Regions from separate parts of the Paenibacillus sp. WLX2291 genome, predicted to be linked through region 1. Evidence: riboswitches for the same ligand, from Rfam matches in the RefSeq annotation. Region 1 holds a riboswitch; each other region holds the start of a gene.
The links. A riboswitch is a leader RNA that binds a small molecule or an ion and turns the genes downstream of it on or off. The one in region 1 is predicted to bind glycine.

Region 2: linked by a shared signal. The riboswitch ahead of gcvT (glycine cleavage system aminomethyltransferase GcvT) and the one ahead of sdaAB (L-serine ammonia-lyase, iron-sulfur-dependent subunit beta) in region 1 are both predicted to bind glycine.
Region 3: linked by a shared signal. The riboswitch ahead of ACDE64_RS23665 (amino acid permease) and the one ahead of sdaAB (L-serine ammonia-lyase, iron-sulfur-dependent subunit beta) in region 1 are both predicted to bind glycine.

The regions. Positions count from the first base shown of each region.
Region 1 covers NZ_CP176755.1:3,954,535-3,962,582, reverse strand. Annotated here, with positions in the region: gene ACDE64_RS16885 (DMT family transporter) at 1-19, opposite strand, end outside; gene ACDE64_RS16880 (response regulator transcription factor) at 186-887, opposite strand; gene ACDE64_RS16875 (ATP-binding protein) at 1,464-4,247, shown strand; glycine riboswitch at 4,407-4,516, shown strand; gene sdaAB (L-serine ammonia-lyase, iron-sulfur-dependent subunit beta) at 4,740-5,405, shown strand; gene sdaAA (L-serine ammonia-lyase, iron-sulfur-dependent, subunit alpha) at 5,427-6,320, shown strand; gene ACDE64_RS16860 (TIM-barrel domain-containing protein) at 6,547-8,048, opposite strand, start outside.
Region 2 covers NZ_CP176755.1:4,131,307-4,139,354, reverse strand. Annotated here, with positions in the region: gene ACDE64_RS17700 (putative quinol monooxygenase) at 1-234, opposite strand, end outside; gene gcvPB (aminomethyl-transferring glycine dehydrogenase subunit GcvPB) at 544-2,001, opposite strand; gene gcvPA (aminomethyl-transferring glycine dehydrogenase subunit GcvPA) at 2,082-3,437, opposite strand; gene gcvT (glycine cleavage system aminomethyltransferase GcvT) at 3,760-4,872, opposite strand; glycine riboswitch at 5,137-5,233, opposite strand; gene gcvH (glycine cleavage system protein GcvH) at 5,420-5,812, shown strand; gene ACDE64_RS17675 (SDR family oxidoreductase) at 6,252-7,154, shown strand; gene ACDE64_RS17670 (DUF2569 family protein) at 7,381-7,947, shown strand.
Region 3 covers NZ_CP176755.1:5,533,638-5,541,685, forward strand. Annotated here, with positions in the region: gene ACDE64_RS23640 (ABC transporter ATP-binding protein) at 1-485, shown strand, start outside; gene ACDE64_RS23645 (hypothetical protein) at 858-1,082, shown strand; gene csaA (chaperone CsaA) at 1,446-1,778, opposite strand; gene ACDE64_RS23655 (DMT family transporter) at 1,874-2,800, opposite strand; gene ACDE64_RS23660 (helix-turn-helix domain-containing protein) at 2,986-3,888, shown strand; gene ACDE64_RS23665 (amino acid permease) at 4,192-5,568, opposite strand; glycine riboswitch at 5,711-5,791, opposite strand; gene ACDE64_RS23670 (TetR/AcrR family transcriptional regulator) at 5,912-6,598, opposite strand; gene ACDE64_RS23675 (MATE family efflux transporter) at 6,768-8,048, shown strand, end outside.

The DNA of each region.
Region 1 (8,048 bases):
TTGTGATTACCTGAGTCATTGGTACATTCTCCTATACTGCTTATCAGCGGTTGTCAACGTGATCAAAAACGTGGTCAAAATGAAGGGCGATCATGAACCGATCGCCCGGTATATCCATCGTCATCCGCGGTAACCTGCGCATCGACGCGTATCAATATTGTGTTTCCTGATTGGAAAATGCAGGATTATTCCGCTACCTGTACATATTTGTACCCTGTACCCCAGACGGTCAGGATATGTTCCGGGTTTTTTGGATCGCGTTCGATTTTTTTGCGTAGATTGGAAATATGCACATCAATCGTACGATCCAGATACGCACGGTCACCGCCTTTGATCCGATCCATTAACTCGTTGCGGGTAAATACTTTGCCCGGTGAATTGTGCAGTTCTTTCATAATAGCAAATTCAATCTGGGTCACTTCTACTTCCTGATCCTCTACAAACAGACTGTGTCGGTAATCATTGACGGACACACGATTTTGCGTATTGCTGGTAGACAGGCTGTATCCGTTCATCCGGTGCAAGTCGCTACGACGTAGCAGTGCCTTGATGCGCGCATCCAGCTCTTTGAGACTGAATGGCTTGCACAAAAAGTCATCTGCACCGCTTTCTAGTGCTTTTAACCGTTCGTTGAGCATCGTATTGGCTGAGATCATCAGCACAGGTACAGTCGATTGCTTGCGAATTCGCCGTACTAGCTCACTGCCGCTCAGATCAGGCAGCATCAGATCGGTCACGACAATATCGGGACCATATTCATCGATCAGCGCTAGCGCTTCGCTGGCATCGTGAATCAATTGGGTATCATAGCCTTCTTCCTGAAGGAAAAAGGCGATCATATCGGCAAGACTTTTTTCATCTTCAATGAGCAAAACTTTGGTAGGCATTGCTGTCACTCTCCTGTACGAAAATTAGGGCTGTATCGAGGTGGAATATAGGATGTACCTTTGAATTTGTATATAAAGTAATCCAATTCGGTCCATGATACGAATCTTGGAAGATGCAAGGAAACAGGTTTACATACATTAACCAGAAGGTCGGGCAATGTCGGACAGAACGATCGTCATGACGGTAATCAAGCACATATGATGCGGATAGGCTGCCACGGCAAAATATTATCCCTGGTGCATATGTAAAAGAGTTTGACAATGAATTTTAACGGAATGGTCACGTGTCCTATGATTCTCTGATTGGATGTTTGCGGTTATAATTATCTTACTTGGTTATCTTATTGTCTTAATGATTAAGATACTGTAAGCCTGCCGATTGGTAAATACGGATATATTGTACCATTGATAGACGATATGGGGGATATGGAATATTTTTAGTAAAACAAATGACAGTCAGCATACCCGTTTTGGAAGTACAGATGAACGGATGCGCCGCGCGTATCCCGGGTCTATCCCGAAGTCAGACGGTCTTTCAGGTGCGATTGCTGTCCGCAATGGAGAGGACCGTTGATTATGAATTACAGATTATTTCAATCATTTACATCACCATGGATCGGAACTATTATTCTCACGCTGCTGGGTGCAGCACTCAATTACTGGGTGCTGGACCTGTCGTTTGTGCTGCAATTCATGTTTGGCAGTGTTGCGCTGCTAGTCGTGTTGCGACTATACGGACTTTCCTTTGCGGTGCCTGCGCTGATATTGATTCATCTGCCCATGCTATGGACCGGGTCATTTGTAACGATGACTGTGCTGCACGGGATGGAAATTCTGTTTTTGGCGTTGGGATTTCGCTGGTTGCCGCGTGCCAGTCTGCTCAAGCTGGATTTACTGTTTTGGGTGACGATCGCATTGCCAATCATCTACGGTATGCACGCATTGCGCTGGCACGATGAGATGGATATGCGCTTAGTCTGGTTGTTGCTAATTAACCGACTGCTAAACGGCATCTGTAATGCGTTGCTGGCTTCAGCGATGGTTGTCTTTTTGCTGAATCGTGTACGCGTTGGCAAACGACCGTACTATTATATGACGATTCGCTGTGTGATTTTCAAGTATTTGCTCATGGTAGTCATGACCAGTTCGATCCTGATTCTGTTCGTGAACGGCAGTCAGCAGTTTCAAGATATATTGCACTGGGGTTCCAATTATGTCGAGCGTTCATCACGTCTATATATTTCCAGACTGGAGCAATTGGAAGGAACAGAGCAGCAGCGTCTGATGCAAACGTACAAACAGGACTTTTCCATCGATTCGATTATTGTGGATGCTGAGAATACAGTGTTGGCGACGACGATTCAACAATCAGAGATTGGACAATTCACTGAAAGTACCGGTTATCGGCAGTCCTTATTGCAGCAGCACAATCAAGTATCCGTCTATGCTCAGTATCCGATTGATGCTGTCTATCCACCAGATCGGTGGCAACGGTCTTATTTTGTATTAAACACTGTGCTGGATGATAATCAGCGCTTGATCCTTGTTTTGCCGTTTTCGTACCACTTGTATCCGGTATATGGCTTCTATTTGAAGATGATGTTGCGTATGCTTGGCATCATTCTACTGGCGGCTATACTGGCTCAACTTATCGGACGCCGCGTCGCTATTCCATTACAGCAATTAGTAGACGCAACCAGTCATATCCCGCAAAAGCTACGTGAGAATCATACGCTGGAATGGCCGAAAAGTAGCATCGTCGAAATGCGCAAGCTAATTCACAATTTCCAGCAGATGGTGAGTACACTGGAATATCAATTTTTGCAAATTAAAAAAGATAAAGAATTGTTGGAGATTCGTGTTGTGGAGCGCACGTTCGATCTGGCGGAGAGTGAAGCGCAGAAGAGTGCGATTCTGAAAATGGCAGTGGACGGTATCATATCTACAGATAGCCGGTTACGCATTACAGAGATGAATCCGGCGGCTGAGCAGATGTTCCGCTGTGATCTGACCGAAGTGTCTGGCTTGCCGTTGTCAGATCTAATCCGCATTCATGGTCGTGCGAATCCAGATCGCGAGAGTAGTACGGTGCTGGCGTTCCGACTGGATGGTAGTACCTTTACAGCAGAATTAACCCGTAGCGAGATATTGAATGATGGGGCGGCAGTGCATACCTTTTTCCTTCATGATCTGACGGAACAGGAGCAGGCGCTGGCACGTAACAGCGAGCATGAACGCCAGTTGCAGCAGTTGACAGAGCGCTTGCTGGAAGAGCAAGGTGCTGCGCGTATGCAGAAAAGCATTACCGGCAATCTGCTGCAAACGGTGCAGGATGGCATTATGATGTGCGATGAGGCGCGTATCGTATCGTTAATCAATCCGACGTTACAGATGCTGTTTGGACTAGACGATTACAATGGCAAGCCAGTGAGTGAAGTGCTGGAGCGCATTCAATCGCAACTGATGGCAGGGACGTTTATTGTGGGTGAACGTTTGAATCAGCATCTGGATCAGCATGAAGAATGGGAACAAGGATGCCTAATCCAGATGCAGGATGAGCGCTTGTTATCGCTCCATCTAACCCCGATTACCGATGCGGCGAGTGGTGTTGATCAGGGATTTCTGCTTATTTTCCGTGATTGTACCGAAGAGAAACGGGCGAAGCAGCTGCAAAATGAATTGATTGCTGTCGTCTCGCATGAATTGCGGACGCCATTATCGGCGATTATGGGGTATATCGAGATGTTGTCGATGTATGAGGATATTCCGGCAGAGCGCCGACGTGAGTTTATGAATACGATCCAGTTTGAAGGTGGAAGGCTGTCGAGATTGTTGGATGACTTTCTGGATAGTCAACGGATTGAGGCGGGGCATGCAGAATATTTGATGAGCTGCATCCAACTGGATGAACTGGTGAAGATGATCTGCTGGCAGTGGGATATTCAATCTCGGGATCGTCTGCATGTGGAAGTGGAAGAGCGCCATCTCTATATATTGGGCGATCATAATCGTATGATTCAGGTAATTAGTAATTTGATAGGCAATGCACTTAAATATTCACCAGATGATCGTCCAGTCGATATTCGCGTGCGACGCCAAGCCGATCATGTACTGGTAGAAGTAGAGGATTACGGGATTGGCATCTCGGAACAAGATCAGCCGCGCATTTTCCAAAAGTTCTTCCGGTCGCGATCAACGGAATCTCGTCAGATTCGCGGTACAGGTCTGGGGCTGTTTATCGCTCAGCGGATTGTTAACGATCATGAAGGCGTGCTGAGCTTTACGTCATTGCGGGGGAAAGGTTCGGTATTCGCGATCCGTTTGCCTCTATTGGAGACGTCCGAAGAATGGGTAGACTGAGGGGGATTGCCTAGATTTGCGTTTGTTTTTACAGGGCATGTCAGATATGCAACTTATTTTCCCGATGGCAATTGACAGCGTTCAGCGGCTGGATTAAGCTAGGAATGATCAGGAACATGCCGGGCATACGGCGGTGTTCATTGTAACTTCTATATGCGAATGAAGACAGCGGGAGAGTTAGCGGAGGCACGTAATCCGCCACCGAAGGAGCAAGCAGCCGCAGCCAACGGCTTGCCAATCTCTCAGGTCCCAGGAACCGCTGCCGGACGCAACTCTGGAGAGAGCATTCAGCCACCCAAGGGGTATAACGGATCGTCAGCATCGTCCGTCCAAACTCTCAGGTACACAGGACAGAGCACACAGGCCGCCGCAGGTCCTGCTCTGTCCTTTTTGATGTGCTCTTCGGGGGATTGCACACAATCGAATTAGCATAGAAAAGGATGTATCAGCAATACCTGCTCAAATGATGCAGCAGCGGAAAAGAGGAGTCATATGCGTTTCAAAAATGTATTTAATATTATTGGGCCTTCTATGGTCGGTCCATCTAGTTCTCATACGGCGGGCGCTGCACGATTAGGTCGAGCGGCACGTCAGCTGCTTGGACAGCAACCGGAGCATGTGGATATCATTCTGTACGGTTCTTTTGCAGAAACGTATTGGGGACATGGTACCGATCTGGCGCTGGTGGGCGGTCTGCTGGATTATAGTACGGACGATGATCGTCTGCCGGATGCAGCCGAAGAAGCGGATCGACTGGGTATGACCATTCAATTTGATAAAGGATCGGGCAATTATCCACATCCGAACTTTGTGCGTTTACGTCTACGTGCGGGAGAACAGCATGCTGAATTAGCAGGTGCATCAATCGGTGGCGGGAATATTGAGATTCACGAACTGAACGGATTTGATCTGAAAGGTTCAGGGCAGTATCCGACGCTCGTAGTGGAGCATATGGATAGTAAAGGCGTGCTGGCAGATATTACGCGTACACTGAGTGAAGCGGAGCTGAATATCGGCTTTATGGATGTGGATCGCAAATCGCGCAGTGGCGAAGCGATGACATTGATCGAGCTGGACGGTGTACCCGCAGATGAGATATTGACTCGTATCGTTGCATTGCCGCATGTTACCCGTGCGGGTGTTATTGATCTCGATTAAACGAAGAAAGGAGGAAGCAAGATGCAATTTCGTACATTAAAAGATATTATTCGACTGTGTGAAGAACGCTCGTGCAGCATTGCCGAGCTGATGATTGTGGAGCAGGTCAAAGAAACCGGAGTACAGCGAGAGGAAGTTATCGCTCAGATGGCGGCGTATTACGAAGTGATGAAAGAAGCGGTTCACCGTGGGATTCACGAAGATACCGTTTCGCGAAGTGGATTGACTGGCGGAGATGCACGTAAAGTATATGATTACTTAAATGGCAGCGAAACCGTATCTGGTGCATATTCAACGCGTGCGATGTCATATGCGCTGGCAGTGTCCGAAGTGAATGCTTCTATGGGACGTATTATTGCGACGCCAACTGCGGGTTCCTGCGGTATCATTCCGGGTGTATTTGTAAGTACGCAAGAGCGATTTGGTTGGAGTGATGAGCAGATGGTATTGGGCTTGTTCGCTGCTGGTGCGATCGGCTACGTCATTGCGAACAACTCGTCCATCTCCGGTGCTGAAGGAGGCTGCCAAGCCGAAGTCGGTTCTGCAATCGGTATGGCTGCGGGTGCGATGGTGGAGCTGCGTGGAGGTAGCCCTGAGCAAGCGATGCATGCCGTCGGTCTGGCATTGAAAAATACACTCGGTCTTATCTGTGATCCAGTGGCTGGTCTGGTAGAGATTCCCTGCATCGTACGCAACGGTCTAGGTGCTGTTAACGCATTGGCTGCTGCCGATATGGGACTAGCAGGCGTGCGCAGCGCAATTCCATCGGATGAAGTCGTCGATGTTATGTTACAGGTAGGACGCTCCATGCCAAGCGAGCATCGTGAAACCGCGCGCGGCGGTCTGGCTCAGACGCCAACTGGACGGAAGATTACCGAAGAACTGCGCCGTCGTCGCGAGAATAACGGGGGATAAGACGAGCAGTAATTTGATGTACATGTATAGTGGTATTGCATGCAATGCAAGATATGAACGTGGAAGTAGCAGAATGTAGAGGAATGGAAGGACAGAATGCTATCCTTGTTCTGGCTGGTCTTCTATAGATGCTAGAATCCATGATCTGATCATAACCAACGAGAAAAGAGACTGTAGCGATGTACAGTCTCTTTTTGTCATACATGGATTGTTCATATCGAGTAGATCAAACGGACGATTGTTCAGAATTCATTCTGGCGACAGTTTCGGCAAATAGTGGCTGCAATTCTGCCGCTTGTGTGTGCCGAATAAATACAGGTGTGATTGCCAGTGGTGCATCGGTATGTACCACCTCACCACCTGCATGAGTGTTGCCTGTCCACGCATTCACCCAATCAGAACCGGATGGCAGATAGATAGAGCGGCTGCGCTGTCCTTCTTCCATAATTGGTGCGATGAGCAGACTGTGTCCGAACATATACACATCTTCCGTTTCCCAGCAGAACGTGTCCTGTGGGAAGTCGTAAAAGAGCGGACGCATGAGCGGAGAGCCTTTTTCATGAGCTTGTCGCATCAAATCAGTAATATACGGTCGCAGCGTTTCACGTAAATGCATATAAGCAGTCAAAATAGGATATGCTTCCTCGCCAAAGCTCCATACTTCGTTATCGCTACCACTAAAGCACTGACCGCCGCCCGAAGAACCAATCGACCCCACATTTGGCTCACGATCACCATGCAACCGGAATACCGGGCAGAAGACGCCAAATTGGAACCAACGAATCAGACATTCGCGAAAAGAGGGATCGGACGGATTGCCGCCGTGGAATCCGCCAATATCAGTCGTCCACCAAGGAATGCCTGCAATGCCCATATTCAGCCCGATTGCCAGCTGATTGCGCATCGCACGGAAGCTGGAATCAATATCACCGGACCAGACGAGCGCGCCGTACCGCTGACTGCCTGCCCAAGCGGCGCGAACCAGATTGACTACCTGCTCTTGATTCTCGGCGGTCATACCATCATAAAAGGTTTTGGAATACATCGCCGGATACTTGTTGCCGACCTGCAAATTGCTGCCCTCATAATAACGATAATTATCAAAATCATATACCGTATACTCTGGCTCCGCTTCATCCAGCCAGAAGATACGAATACCGAGATCGTAATAGTTTTGCTTCACCTTGTTCCATACATACTGTCTTGCCTTCGGATGAGTGGCATCAAAAAAGACACTGCTGCCATAAAACTCCATTGTGACATTCACACCGCGCTCTGTACGTACAAGCAATCCCTGTTCATACATTTCTGCAAAATGCTCGCTTGTCTTATCAATCGTGGGCCAAACGGATACCATTAGCTCGATATTCATCTCTTTCAGTTCGCGCACCATCGCTGCCGGATCAGGCCAGTATTCGGGATCAAAGCGAAATTCTCCCTGCTTGGTCCAATGGAAGAAATCGATCACGATTACATCAATCGGTAATTGGCGGCGTTTATACTCACGGGCTACTTCTAGCAGCTCGTCTTGTGTACGATAGCGCAATTTGCACTGCCAGAAGCCGATTCCGTAATCTGGCATCATGGGCACCTTGCCGGTAGCCTCACCGTAGCGCTCTACGATTTCGGACGGCGTATCGCCAGCGGTAATCCAGTAATCGAGCTGCTTGGTGGAGCGTGCATGCCATTCGGTGCGGTTTTTGCCAAATGTCACTTCGCCAATCGCTG
Region 2 (8,048 bases), 180 kb from region 1:
TTGGATTAGTGTCTGTGTTGACTCTAAAGTTAACGATGCCTGATGCGCGTCTTGGTTGCTCCATACTTCGTAAACGTAAATACAATCGGGTTCATTTTCGGCAATGCTGACGGTATAAAGCTCGCATTCCTGCAACTGCTCCATTGATTTCGCAGCATCAAGTAGAATATCGACCATGTGATCGCGCTGACCTTCCTGTACTGTAAATTTGCCGAATAATCCGAATTTGCTCATAAGACGCCTCTTTTCATAAGTAGATATGTAGCTGTTATGATTATTCGATACGTAACTTCGTTTTCCTATTGCGTATGGTATGTTTCGATTTCAAATATAGATATTGGAATATTTATGTATTGTATTGTATTGGGAGAGATGAGAGCATACTTGATGCAGGTAATGCAGGTAATGCAGGTAATGCAGGTAATGCAGGTAATGCAGGTAATGCAGGTAATGCAGGTGAAGATTTTCGGGTAATATCAGAAAAAGGAGCGTACCGCGATGGTATGCTCCTTTTTTGGAAATATGAGCGGTTGTAGTTGGTGATCAGCTACATGCGCAGTTGAGTACTGGTTTGCGAGCAGCGGTTGCTTCGTCGAGACGACTGACTGGGGTACTGTATGGTGCATTCAGTACCAGCTCTGGTGTTTCTTTGGCTTCGTTTGCGATGCGGATCATGGTGTCGATGAAGGCATCAAGTGTTTCTTTGCTTTCGGTTTCGGTCGGTTCGATCATGATGCATTCTTCTACATTCAACGGGAAGTAGACGGTTGGTGGGTGGTAGCCAAAATCGAGTAGTCGTTTGGCGACATCCAGTGTGCGTACGCCGTATTGTTTTAGACCTTTACCAGACATAACGAATTCGTGTTTGCACACATTGTCGTATGGCATGATGTAGTGGTCTTTCAGACGATGCATCATATAGTTGGCGTTCAGTACGGCACATTCCGATACACGGCGCAGTCCTTCGGGTCCATAGCTACGGATGTAGGTATAAGCGCGAATGAGAATGCCGAAGTTACCGTAGTATGCTTTGACACGACCGATGGAATCTGGGGAGCCAGAACGTAGCGTGTACGTTCCGTCTTGTTGTTGTTCTACGACTGGCTCAGGCAGGAATGGCAATAATTTGTTTTTTACGCCAACCGGACCGGAGCCGGGACCACCGCCGCCATGTGGGGTGCTCATCGTTTTGTGCAGGTTAAGATGGACAACGTCGAAGCCCATATCACCCGGACGGGCGATGCCCATGATCGCATTGGAGTTAGCGCCATCATAATACAGCAGTCCGCCAGCTTCGTGCACAACCTGTGCGATCTCGGTAATTTGTTCTTCGAACAGACCGAGTGTATTCGGGTTAGTCAGCATGAGTGCAGCGGTGTCGGAACCGACAGCAGCACGCAGTGCGTCCAGATCGACCAGCCCGCGTTCGTTGGACGGGATTGTTATCGTTTGGAAACCGGCAACCGTTGCGCTGGCAGGGTTCGTACCGTGCGAAGAATCCGGTACGATTACTTTGGTGCGATGCTCGCCGCGCTTCTCATGATAGGCACGGATCATCATCAGACCTGTCCATTCGCCATGTGCTCCGGCAGCTGGTTGCAGGGTGACAGCATCCATTCCGGTCAGTGCAGCTAGATCGTTTTGCAGCGTGTGCAGCAGTTCCAATGCACCTTGAATGCTTTGTTCTGGTTGGTACGGATGGATTTTGGCGAATCCAGCATAGCGTGCTACATCTTCGTTTACTTTGGGATTGTATTTCATCGTACACGAACCGAGTGGGTAGAAGCCATTATCCACGCCGAAGTTCAAGCGGGACAGCTCGGTATAGTGGCGGATCACGTCGACTTCGTACACTTCTGGCAGGGCGGCGGCTTCACTGCGCAGCATGTCCTGTGGAATGAGGGTGCTCACATCCACCTGTGGTACATCGCATTCTGGCAGCGAATAACCAATACGACCCGGCTGGCTCAATTCGAAAATGAGGGCTTTTTCTTTGACAATATCGCCTTGTATTTCGGTCGATGCAACCGCAGGTGTAGATTCTCCGATAGGCTGAATGCTGGTTGGTAACGTTTCGTTTGTCATAGCGATGCCTCCAATTCGATAGCCAGTTGATCCATTTCGGCTTTGGTGCGCTTTTCTGTAACGGCGAACAGCATATGCCCAGACAATTCCGGGTAACTCAGACCGAGATCGTACCCACCGATATAGCCTTTATCCAGCAGCTTGGCATTGACCTGCGATGCGCTTGTAGCTTGCGGTAATTTCAGTACGAATTCATTGAAAAATGGAGACTGGAACGCCAGCGAGCAACCTGTGATTTGTGCTAGCTGTTGTGCGGCGTAATGAGCCTTTTGTACATTCAGATTAGCGACATCCTGCATCCCCTGTTTGCCCATCACGGACATATAAACGGAAGCGGACAAGGCGAGCAGTGCCTGATTGGAGCAAATGTTGGATGTCGCTTTGTCACGGCGAATATGCTGTTCGCGTGTTTGCAGTGTCAGTACGAAGCCACGTTTCCCGTTGCGATCCGTCGTTTGACCGACGATACGACCTGGCATACGGCGCATCTGTGCTTGCGAAACGGCGAAGAATCCACATGTTGGACCGCCGAGTGACATCGAGATACCGAGCGGCTGTGCATCGCCGACGACGATATCCGCACCTAATTTACCCGGTGCTTCCAGTAGACCGAGTGAGATCGGGTTGGTGCTGACGACGAGCAGTGCGCCATGTTGATGTGCGAGATCGGCAGCTGCTTGAATGCCCTCGATGCCACCGAAGAAGTTCGGCGATTGCACCAGTACAGCCGCTGTCTGATCATCCAGCACTTCTTCCAGTGCACTGATGTCGGTAATGCCATCGCCATAAGCTACTTCGACCACATCCAGATTGAGTCCGCGTGCATAACTGTTCACAACAGCGCGGGATTCGGGATGAATGGTGGAGAAGGCGACAATCTTACTGCGGCGGGTAGCAGAGGCTGCTAGCGAAGCGGCTTCTGCCAGTGCGGTCGCACCGTCATACATACTGGCATTCGCAACTGCCATACCGGTCAATTCGCAAATATACGATTGAAATTCAAATATCGCCTGCAATTCACCCTGACTGATCTCCGGTTGATATGGAGTATATGCCGTATAAAATTCCGAGCGAGAAATCACATGATTGATGACGGAAGGAATATGATGATCGTAAATGCCCGCACCAAGAAAGCTTGTATAGCGATCTGTATCCGCATTGCGTCCTGCCAGTGTAGACAGATGACGGGTTAGCGCATATTCGTCCAGCATACCGGACATCGGCAGTGTACCTTCATAACGAACAGAAGCTGGAATGTCCTTGAACAATTCCTCAATGGAAGAAGCGCCGACAACGGCTAACATGTCCTGCTCATTTTGTGGCGTCATCGGGATATAACGATGGGATTTCATAAGCTGTACTCCTTTCGGCAGCGTAGCTACCGGTTAGTGTGGACTTGCGTGACGTGCAATATCGCAGAAGAGAAGTTGCCAGATTTTGTTGTCTATTGAGCATCTAGCCGTACATTTCGTTGTGATTGCAAGCGTATGCGTCTATTTAGAACGATAGGTAACAGTAAATTTGTCCGTGAATGAGAACCTGCTCGTAGCTGTGATCTTGTCTATACGGTCATGCTAATTATGAAGCTGCAAACACCACATATAACAATGAACATCAGCTAACAATGAACATCAGCAGCATGGAGCATCAGCTACAGTTGCATCATATAATGTGTTATACGTTCACCGGTTGACGTTTGTAAAAAGGAGCCTTCACGACTTCTGCCTTCAACAGCTTGCCGCGAATCTCGACTTCGACCGGCGTACCGAGTGCGGCGCTATCCGCTTCGATCAGTGCCAAGCCCAGATTGCGCTTCAATGTCGGCGATTGTGTGCCGGTAGTCACTTCGCCAATCTGCCGACCATCGCGGTACACCGGATAATGTGAGCGCGGAATGCCACGGTCGATCAGCTCAATGCCGACCATTTTGCGTGGAGCACCGTGTTCCTTTTGCCCAGCGAGTACGTCGCGTCCGATAAAATCACCCTTATCCAGCTTCACGAAGAAACCAAGCCCTGCTTCCAGCGGCGTAATGTCCGCCGACAGCTCTTGCCCATACAGCGGCAGCTTCGCTTCAAAACGCAGTGTATCACGCGCACCAAGTCCGCATGGAATCAATCCATCTTCCTCACCAATCTCCAACAGCTTGCTCCAGATTACATCTGCCTGTGCAGCCGGTGTATAGATCTCGTATCCATCTTCACCCGTATAGCCTGTGCGGGAGACGATCACTTCCACATCGAACAACTTCGCTTCCGGTACAAAGGAAAAGCCGGGCAATTCAGCGTATACATCACTGCCAGCTGCTTTGGATAGAATGGCGGACGCATGCGGTCCTTGCAGAGCGATCAATGCCGTTTGCTCCGAAATGTCCTTCAACTGCACACCTTCTGGCAAATGCTGGCGCAGCCATGCGATATCTTTATCGATATTCGATGCGTTCAGCACGAGCATATAATGCTCCTCACCGATCCGGTAAACGAGTAGATCATCCACAACGCCGCCATTGTCATAGCACATCAGTGTGTACTGCGCCTGTGCATCCTGCAAACGGGAAACATCGTTGGTCAGCATATGCTGTAGATAACGGAGTGCGCCAGCGCCACTGATGATCACTTCACCCATATGGGAAACGTCGAATAAACCAGCTCGTTCGCGTACAGCTTCATGTTCTTTTTGGATACCGTAAAATTGTACCGGCAGTTCCCAGCCGCCAAAATCGATACAGCGCGGGGAACCAGATTGTTGATACAGCGGGAAAAGCGGTGTTCGTTTCAATTCAGTCATGTGGATTCACCTCGAAATAGTATTTTGAGCGGTGAAACGGTATACAAGCACAAAAAAGACAGGAAGAGAAGGGAAAGAAACCGGCATATATCCGGTACTTCATTCCCTTTTCTCCCTGTCCTTGGTACCTGAGAGTTACCTCGCTGAACATTCTTACCAGCATATAATGTCTGCCGATCATTCAGAATGGCTCAAAACAAGTTTCCCCTTGGGTGATCCGCTGTGCACTTATCGTTGATTAGCACCGGATGCTCTCCAGAGTTGCGTCCGGTACAGGTCCCTGATACCTGAGAGATTCACCGTTTCCGGCTTACTCCTTCGGCGCTGCCATCGGTGTGGCAGTCTCTCCCTGTACGTTCATCCGCTCACATATGATGTTATGTATTTCCGAACATTCAACACTAGAAACGTTAAAATTGTATGTTTATTATATTAATACTTGATTGAGTAAACGATGTCAAGCCTCTTGACAGTGCCAACTTCCTTACTATACTCTTGTGGCATTGAGCAAAATGCAATCACGACATGGAACCGGAGGAGCATAATCATGAGCGAAATCAAGGATCAGCTGTTGTACAGTGAGGAACACGAGTGGGTAGAGCGTATTGGCGATGATACAGTACGGATTGGTATTACGGACTTTGCCCAGCATCAGCTGGGTGATATTGTATTTGTGGAATTGCCAGAAGACGGTCGCAATGTGAGCGAGAATGAAGTCGTAGGCACAATCGAATCGGTCAAAACGGTATCCGATCTGTTTTGTCCGGTAGCTGGTGTTGTTAGTCGCCTGAATCCCGATCTGGAAACCGAGCCAGAACTGGTCAATACCGATCCATACGGTCGTGGCTGGATGCTGGAATTGAAGGTGGACGGCGATCTGGATGCTGCTCTGTCCAAGCTACTGGATGCAGCTGCTTATGGTGCGCACGCTCAGGATTAATATGCCCCAATATTCATATTTCCTAGCGAAGATCGATGGAATATGGATGAGAAGAATGTATAGTGGTGAAAAGAGGAATATACCTTATATTGTTTGTGAGTACATGCCGTTGTCTTGTTCGTTACAGAACAGGGCGACGGCTTTTTTACGTGCTTTTTGTCGTTTTCCATATTCCTTATTATTCCATACTATACCTATTCCATATGCGTTGCTGAACTCCTTTACGTTTACTTAAAATATAAGGTTGCATAATATAAAATATATTCGTATGAGATATGAGCATGTACTAATGACATAGACATAAACATACGCTAATAAAATACACATGTGCCAATGAGATACAAGAATGTTCAACATGCGACAGTTCAAAACAACGAAATAAACGTACAGTAAACGAAAACAATCTGCATTTCACTTTCATATCGAGGGGAGCAACCGTATGACTCATTCTGCAAATATTAACACCACTAACACAGCTAACACCGCTACCGATCGCAAAACCATTCTCATCACCGGCGCCAATTCCGGTATGGGACTAGCTTCCAGCATCGCTCTGGCGAAGCAAGGACACCATATCATTATGGCATGTCGCAATCTGAAGCGTGGACAGCAAGCGCTGGAGCAAGCGAAGCATGAGAGTGGTTCCGATCAGCTCACACTGATGACGTGCGACCTCGGTTCACTGGATAATATTCGTGAGTTTGCGGCTGAATTTTACAAACAATATGACCATCTCGATGTCCTGCTGAACAATGCTGGGGTCGTTCATCCTACTCGCAAGGAAACAGCAGATGGCTTCGAGATGTCGATCGGAGTCAATCATTTGGGACACTTTTTGCTGACTTCTCTACTGCTGGATGCCCTTCAACAGGCAAAGGCAGCTCGCATCATAGTCGTCAGCTCCAACGCCTACAAAATCGGCAAAATCCACTGGGATGATCCGTATTTGCAGGATGGGTACAATGTGGTCAGCGCCTATTCGCAATCCAAGCTGGCGAATCTGTATTTTACCTCTGTGCTGGCAGAGCGGTTAAAAGACACATCCGTCACCGTCAATAGTCTACATCCCGGAGCGGTTGCAACGAGTATCGGTGTGGATCGGGATACTGGCTTTGGCAAACGCTTGCTCTCTGCACTAGCACATACACCGTTTTTTCAAACGCCAGAGCAGGGAGCAGAGACAGCTATATTTCTAGCAACGGATCCATCAGTTGCAGGGCAAACCGGTCAGTATTTTTATCGTAAAAAAGTGATGACCCTTCAATCCAGAGCATCGGATAGACAGCAAGCGTTACGTCTATGGGCATGGAGTGAAAGGCAGACCGGGCTTAGCCAAACGTAACAGGAAAGGGAAGTGCACGCGGTCATGTAGGATAAAATACTATTCTGACGCTGGCTATGGTAGACTGGAGAAAGCGGGATTTGCGTGCTTATGCTCATCATTTGGCAGTGTATCATCGGATTCGCAGCCGGATCATTACACCTTCAAAATCAAGCCGAGTAGCGACCGCGATCAGCCGTCTTGTACGGTCTGGGAACAGATTAGAACTAGAAAGGAAATAGAACCAATGAACAACAATTTTCCACCCAATCCTAACGATCCCGGGCAGCCACCATTTAACGGGCAACCGAATGAACCACGTCCGGGACAACAACCACCGGATTATAATCGTCCACCGCTTGTCGGACTTGGCGGTTGGATGGCTGTTTTTCAGGTGTATATGTACTGGGGACTATTCGTTTCCTTTGTCACCATTCCCGCCTACATATTTATTATGTTTATCGCAGCCAACCCGGATATTTTCCCGGCAGATATGCAAGCTGAAGTGAACCGTGCCTTGTCGGTATACGATACAAATTTGCAGTCGTTGTCTAGCTTTGAGCTGGTGGCAGCAGGCATCAAATTGGTGTTGTTAATCATTCTGCTCGTGCTGCTGTATACGCGCAAACGCTCGTTCCCGCGTATGGCACGCTTGTATCTTTTGATTAATCTGGCACTCGTTGTACTTACCTTTTTCATCGTGCCGCCAACGGTTAGCATGGTGAGTAGCATGATCTGGACAGCTGTTATTACATTGCTGTGGAATTTGTATTTCTCACGTTCGGTACGCGTACGAAACACGTTTATACGTTGATGTCATAGCATGATGATTGGGCAAAATCGTCATCGCAGAGGGATTGTCCCATTCGTATTTACAAGCAGTAGCATGCTCAACTAGAATCATACAAAAGAGAG
Region 3 (8,048 bases), 1.6 Mb from region 1:
GCTGGAGCAAAAAGGATTATGAAGCAGTCGCGGAAGCGATGGATATTATGGATATAACCGAGTTTGCCAATGCTAATATCGACGAGCTATCTGGCGGGCAGCGTCAGCGCGTGTGGATTGCTATGGCGCTAGCACAGGAAACCGATATTCTGTTTCTCGATGAACCGACGACGTTTCTGGATATTACGTATCAGGTGGAGATTCTGGATCTATTGACCGATCTGAATCGCAAGCATGGCACGACGATTGTGATGGTGCTGCACGATATTAATCTATCAGCGCGTTATGCTGATCATATCTTCGCCCTGCACACCGGACGGCTGATTGCACAAGGTTCACCTGCGGATGTGATTACGAGTGAGCGGGTGAAGGAGATTTTTGGACTGGATTGTACGGTCATTCCCGATCCGGTATCTGGCTCGCCGATGGTCGTGCCGAAGGGGCGGTATCATTTCAAGGCGGAATCACATGCTTTGCTTGATTAGCTTGGCTTCAAGTTGATAATAAACGAAATCAAACACCACCGTGAGCATAGGGAATCTTGCCATAATGCGCTACGGTGGTGTTTATTATATTAGCGAAGAATTTAGATGTAATCCAATGATTGTGGGATACACATTATCATTGTGATAAACATACAGTGACCACCTTCTTTTACTAATTTGGATTTTGCTTTACTAAAGAATACGTCAATCGGGGTATGATATAGCTTTCTTTTTATGTAAAATATACCTCAACACGTATATATTGGAGTTTATCTATAGGTATGGGGACAATGATTTACTGCTTCAGCCATATATCGCCCATGTTGTATCGCTACATAATCAAGATCCATTTTAGAAAGGATGATTCTGAGAATGGCAAGCTATTACCTATCCAATACTTTAAATTTGGGCGCAGCCTTTTTCCCGCTCCTTACATTACTTCCATGGATACTCGGCATCGTCCTGATGGCAGTTGGACTCTATTTCCTAATTAAAATCGGAAATCGATTAATCAAACTGATTGATCTGAGTATTGATGAAAAGAAACGCAATCGTTACATCGCCAACTTTCCTTCCAACGAAGATCAGACCAAATAATTGGTACAGACCCAGATCTAGTATACCGTTGTTAAAAAACGTACAGGCATACCCGCATCTACATGGTAAAGCAGATGTATTGCATCATCATGCTTTATCGTTCGCTATCTTCTCTAAATGAACAAAATAAAAAGGCAGTCAGCCCAACCGTTGTCGGATCAAGTACCTAGTTGATTCGTTCATTGGGCTACTGCCTTTTTTAATACAAAGTACAGATACGAATGCACTCCATACCATATCATACAAGCATCACTTTATACGCTCTCTTCCATCAGCAATTTGCATACAGATAATCCGCAACGTATACAAGAACTACACGCCGATATGACCCATTCGCCAACATCCAAATCACCTGCAAGCAGTCTACGCGATCGGCGTGCCATTCGGCACGTCAAATTCCGGCTGCAACAGAATCACATCGCCTTCGCCCGGTACGCCGCCCAGCACTAGCACTTCCGAATCGAACCCGGCAATCCGGCGCGGTGGAAAATTCACAACCGCGACCACCTGCCGACCGACCAGTTGCTCTGCTTCATACCGCTTCGTCAGCTGCGCACTAGAACGCTTCACACCAACTTCTTCTCCAAAATCAATCTCTAGCTTGATCGCAGGCACTCGCGCTTTGGCGAAAAACTCTGCTCCTATCACCGTGCCTACCCGAATATCCAGCTTCAACAAATCTTCAAATGTTGCCATATATCCCACTCCTATCATGATCACTTGTGTAGGCATCATACCATCCGGCATATATTTCATGCCAAATCTGACTCCATTCTATTTGCCAATGGAATTCACCTGATCGGTTCATCCACCGGTACATAGTCCGCTATCGGACGTTTCAGCGATTGTAACCAGAAGTACATGCCCATGCCTAGCAATGTGAGCAGTCCGCCGGTAAATTGAAACGCCGACATCTGCTCACCCAGAAACAGATACGCCATCACAATCGCGAGTACCGGCTCGCCGATAATGCCCACCGACACTGTCGTCGCTCCAATCGATGGAAGCAGCAGATTGAAAATATACTGCCCGAACATCGTCGGAATGATCGCCAATAGCAGGAAGTACGTCCAGTCCGCACCAGAGTATCCGGTCAGCGGCAACTGATTCCACAAACTATACACCAGCAGCATACTACCGCCGATCAGAAAGACGATCACACTATACAGATTGGCGTTCATTTTGCGACTGACCTTTTGCCCGACTAGAAAATACGCCGAAACTGCCAGCGTCCCGATCAACGACAACGCATCACCGAACAGCGCTTGCCGCGATACGCCAATATCGCCCCATGCAATAATGACCGAGCCGAATAACGCCGCCACTAGACAGAGAACCTTCGCTATCCCCACCCGCTCCTTGAACATAAAATACGAACCAATCATTACAAACAACGGCTGTAACGCCAAAATGACCATCGAGCTTGCCACCGACGTATGCACGAGCGACTCCATCCAGAATAGAAAGTGCATGCCCAGCAGCAATCCTGCCGCAATCACACTGCCCCAATCGCTTGCGTTCAACCGTAGCGTGCGCAGCGTACGCCATGGCACGAGCGGCAGCATGATTAGTACGGAGATGTACAGTCGGTACATGCCCGCCACCGCAGTCGGCGTATCCGACATCTTGATCAGAATGGACGAGATCGATACCGACAAAATGCTAATAAACAGCAATACATACGGATGAATACCCCAAAACATCTTACGATTGTTCATTACCATGCCTCCATATTCATAGAGGTCTTATCCGAACGTCTGTGCACAGGCTATAGAGATAAGCCTTAGATCTGATATAATAATATCACCGTTTTCTGTTTCTCGGTGTAAGGATATCCTTCATTTATATCGAAATATCGTCATCTATATATGCAAAATATCAAATGCAGCAAAGGAGAACCCTTATGAGCAAACCTCTATTCGAACATATCGCCTACCCCGACGACTCCTTCCCTTACATCATGTACACCCATACCACCCACAACAGCATCCCCGAAGGGCGCGGCTTTAACGATCTGCACTGGCATGACGAGCTACAAATTACCCTCGCCACCCGTGGCAAGCTCATCATTCAGGTGAACGGCATCGACCACCATCTAGAGCAGGGACAGGCGATTCTGATCAACAAAGGCATTTTGCATATCGCTACATATTTGGAACACGACGGACAGTACGCCAGCTTTAATTTTCCCGAAAAGCTGCTATCCTTCTACGGCGATAGCGTAATGGAAAAGAATTACGTAACGCCTTACACCAACTCATCCCTCGTTTCGCTAGATATCCGAGGTGACCACGACTGGGAACATGCCATTCTGGATATGCTATGGGAGATGAAACGTACATTCGAGATCGCTGGTGCAAGCTGGGGCTGGCAATATGAAGTATCGATCAAGACACTACAGCTGTGGTTCACGCTAATTTCCCATATTCCATTGTCCACCGAGCAGTTGCCCAAACATGCCAAACAGCAGCAGGAGCGATTGCAGCTCATGCTGAGTTACATTCACCAACACTTTGTTGATCCCATCACGCTGCAACAAATCGCCGACATCGCACATCTGAGCGTATCCGAATGCACCCGCAGCTTCCGCAAAACGATCCATATGACGCCCTACGACTACCTGATCAAATACCGACTAAAAAAGAGCTGCGATCTGCTGCTCAGTACGGACGATACGATTACCGAAGTCGCACAGCGCGTCGGGTTTAATCATGTGAACCATTTTATCCAGTCGTTCAAAAAGGCATATGAGCAAACGCCAAAGGAATATCGGAAAGCAAGATTGCAACAGGCACATTCACAATGATCGTCATTGCCAAGCATTAGGCACTTGGTTACTTTCAACACGGACAGAGTGCTCCTGAATGCAAAAGAGACAAAGCGAAATCCAATACCAAACAGCTCTATGCATATATAGATCATAGAGCTGTTCGCACATACCATTATGATTGCAGTTTGTATATTTGAAGATGAGCTGTACTGCATACTCCTACTCGTATGAAATAGGTGCATTTGTTTGCACTGTGTTTCGTATGCCATTTCTGGACATAATAGTTTCTTTGATAGCTGTCACGGCATGTTTGACACTCCGCTATCATTCATCTGCAACTTACGTATTCGTCGTCTCCAACACCGGCTCACTGTCTCTTTTTCGCCCGCGAAGCTGGTACAATACCAGCAGCAAAATAAACCAAATCGGTGTACATAACAGCGCCGGACGCGTCTCACCAGAGATGAGCATAATGACCAGAATACCCGCAAATAACGCCAGTACTACATAATTGATCCATGGTGTAAATGGTGCTTTGAAGCGCGACGTCGCATGCAGCTCCGGGCGAATTCGTTTATACCGAATATGGCACACCAGAATGACACCCCACACCCAGATAAAACAAATGGCACTGATCGTCGTCACAATCTCAAACGCCTGTCCCGGTAACAGCTTGCTCAGTAGCGCACCACCAGAGATCACAATCGTAGAGAGGAACAGCGACTGACTTGGCACATGATTGCGGTTCAGTCTGCCCAGTCGCTGTGGAGCCTGCCCCTTACGGCTCAAATTGTACAATATGCGACTTGTCGAGAACATGCCGCTGTTGCAAGCGGAAGCCGCCGACGTCAGCACGACAAAGTTAATAATGCCCGCTGCCACCGGAATACCGACCAGCGTAAACGTACGGACAAATGGACTTTCCGACGGACTCAGCTGTGTCCATGGATTAATGCACAGCAGCACGAACAGCGCGCCGACATAGAAGAACAGAATGCGCAGCGGAATTTTGTTGATTGCCGCTGGAATACTTTTCTCCGGGTTGGCGGTTTCTGCTGCCGATACACCGACCAGCTCTACGCCAACATAAGCGAATACGACCATCTGGAACGAGAACAGGAAGCCCGACACGCCATTCGGGAATATGCCGCCATGCTCCCATAGATTGCGTACCGATACGGTACCCGCATCCGTGCGGAAACCCATCACCAGCAGTACAATACCTAGCCCAATCAGCGCCAGAATCGTAATGACCTTGATCAAGGCAAACCAGAATTCCAGCTCCCCGAAATTTTTGACGGTCATTAGGTTCAGACCTAACAATACGATCAGACATAGCACCGCTGGCATCCACTGCGGAATATCAAACCAGTACTGCACGTACACGCCAACCGCGATCACATCCGCCATCGCCGTCATAATCCAGCAAAACCAATACGTCCAACCCGTCACAAACGCCGCGCGCGGTCCCAAATAATCCTCCGCAATATCGGTAAATGACTGGTAGCCCGCCTTGGATAATAGCAATTCCCCCAGCGCCCGCATTACGAAAAAAATCGCCATCCCGACGATCAGATACGTGAGAATAATCGAAGGTCCCGCCTTCTCAATCGCTTTGCCGGAGCCGAGAAATAGCCCCGTTCCAATCGTTCCTCCAATTGCAATCAACTGAACATGCCGGTTGGCAAGTTCTCGTTTTAATCCTGTCTGTGTCATCGTGTGTCCCCCTTGATCTCCTATCTTTCTATAAAAAACAATAAAAAAAGAGACTGGATATCATCCAATCTCTCAGCGCACAAGAATAACAAAATACATACGTGCCCCGCAGCATATACGTCGCCGCATGACACCTATCTATTCGTACTCTTCTGTCCGTTTGCCTGAGATTGTGAACCCTTCGGCGCTGCGGTGTACCCGCAGTCTCTCCAGAAGCTGCTCCTGCTGTAGTGTGATCCACAGCAATCATAGCCCTTAAATATATGAAGTTAGTTAGGCATTACTGCCATTCCGATATGTTAACATAGTACCGCCAATGTGAGCAATGGATCAGTGAAAAAAGTTACACATCCATATTCTGCTCCACAATCACCTGCTCAATCCCTAGCAAAATCACCTTCAGTCCAAAATCAAACGCCCGATCACTTCCCATCAGCTCAAACAGCTCATTCTGGAACATGCGCCGGAACAGCCACGTATCCTGATCCGGCATCGAATCCATCACCTGCATCATATGATCGCCCATCGTAGACTGCTGCTCCTGACTCATGATCTCCACATTACGCTGATGCTGATAATGATCCAGCACAAAATAAAACACAAAGTTGATCAGCGTCGTCACAACCTGCATCTTCTGATCCTGCGCCAGCGGTGTTTCCTCTACACAAGAGAGCATCCGGTTGGTGAAGCGGATAATGTCCGGATCATGCGGCAGCGTCATCATCATAAGCTGTGTGGAGCACGGATAGCGGCTCAATACATCACGCGTAGTAACGGCAAGTTCGGTCAGCTGCTGCTTCCAATTGCCCTCGCTATGCAGCTCATCCACGATCACTTTAGATACATGATTCGCCAGCCGCTGGTATAACTGCTGCTTGCTTTTAAAATGCCAGTATAGCGAAGGCGCCTGAATGCCGAGCCGATCGGCAAGCCGCCGCATACTTAATTTCTCAATGCCGTCTTCCCCGAGAAGCTCCCACGACGCTTCAAGAATCTTATCCTCTGAAATTTGAGGCTGCTGCTTTTTCATCTATATCCATCCCTCGAAAAATTTTATCTAACACTGTAAGTTTATGCTTTACAAGCATCTCATCCCATGATAACATCTAACAGTGTAAGGCTCAACTAACACTGTAAGGCAATCATTGATAGACCAAATATTTCAACAGCCAAATTATCTACAGAAAGCAGGAATCCCCATGGATACAGAAAATCTGCACTATTTTGAAAAAGCCCCTATCGCCAAAGCCGTCGCCCACTTTGCCGTTCCGATGATGCTTGGTACATCCATGAGCGTCATCTACTCCATCCTAAACGCCTACTTCCTCGGCACGCTGCACAATACAGCGATGCTGACCGCGCTGGCGCTAACTTTGCCGTTGTTCGCCATCATCATGGCACTCGGCAACCTGATCGGTATGGGCGGCGGTACATTCATCTCCCGTCTGCTTGGTGAAAAGCGCTACGACGACGCCAAGCACGTTTCGTCCTTCGCCTTTTACAGCAGTCTGCTGCTCGGTCTACTCGTCATTCTCGTCGGACTGCCGCTAGTGGATATGATCACTTCCGGGCTGGGCGCGACGACCGAATCGTTCGCATTTACCAAAGACTACGTGACCGTCATGCTGATCGGCTCTCCCGTCGTCGTCCTATTCTTCACTCTGGAAAATATCGTGCGCGCGGAAGGATCGGCAATTACGTCCATGATCGGTATGATTCTGAGCGTTGCCGTCAATATCGTACTGGATGCACTCGCTATCTTCGTACTCCACTGGGGTGTGACCGGCGTCGCTGCTGCTACCGTAGTCTCGAATCTGGTCGCAAGTGCCTTTTACACGCATCATCTGGGCTTCAAAAGCCAATTTCTAAGCGTGTCGATCCAATGGTTCAAAGCCAGCAAAGAGATCATGAGCAATGTCTTCAAAATCGGTGTACCTGTATTTATCATGAGTGTGTTCCTTGGTGCGATGTCGCTGATCCTGAACTATTTTCTGATTGAATACGGCGATGCTTCGGTTGCCGCTTACGGCATCTCGTCGAGATTGCTGCAATTTCCAGAGTTTATTCTGATGGGATTGTGTGAAGGGGTCGTGCCTCTGATCGCCTTCTCGTTCACCGCGAATAAACTGCGGATGAAGCAAACGGTCGGATTTACGATTAAAGTCATTGTGGCTATGGCACTGGTGTTTGGCGTAGTGGTATATGCGGTATCGGATCATCTAATCGGCTGGTTTACGAACGATCCGCAGTTGATTGTGATGGGCAGTTATATTTTGCATGTGACGTTCTTGTCGCTGTTCATTACTGGCATGACGACACTGTTCACTGGTATTTTCCAAGCAACGGGTCAAGGTACGGCGGCGTTTATTATGTCGATCATTCAAGGCGTGACGCTGATTCCGGTGTTGTTTATTGCGAATCATATGAGTGGATTCCACGGGGTCGTGTGGTCGCTGGTCATTGCGGATGCGGTTGCGTTT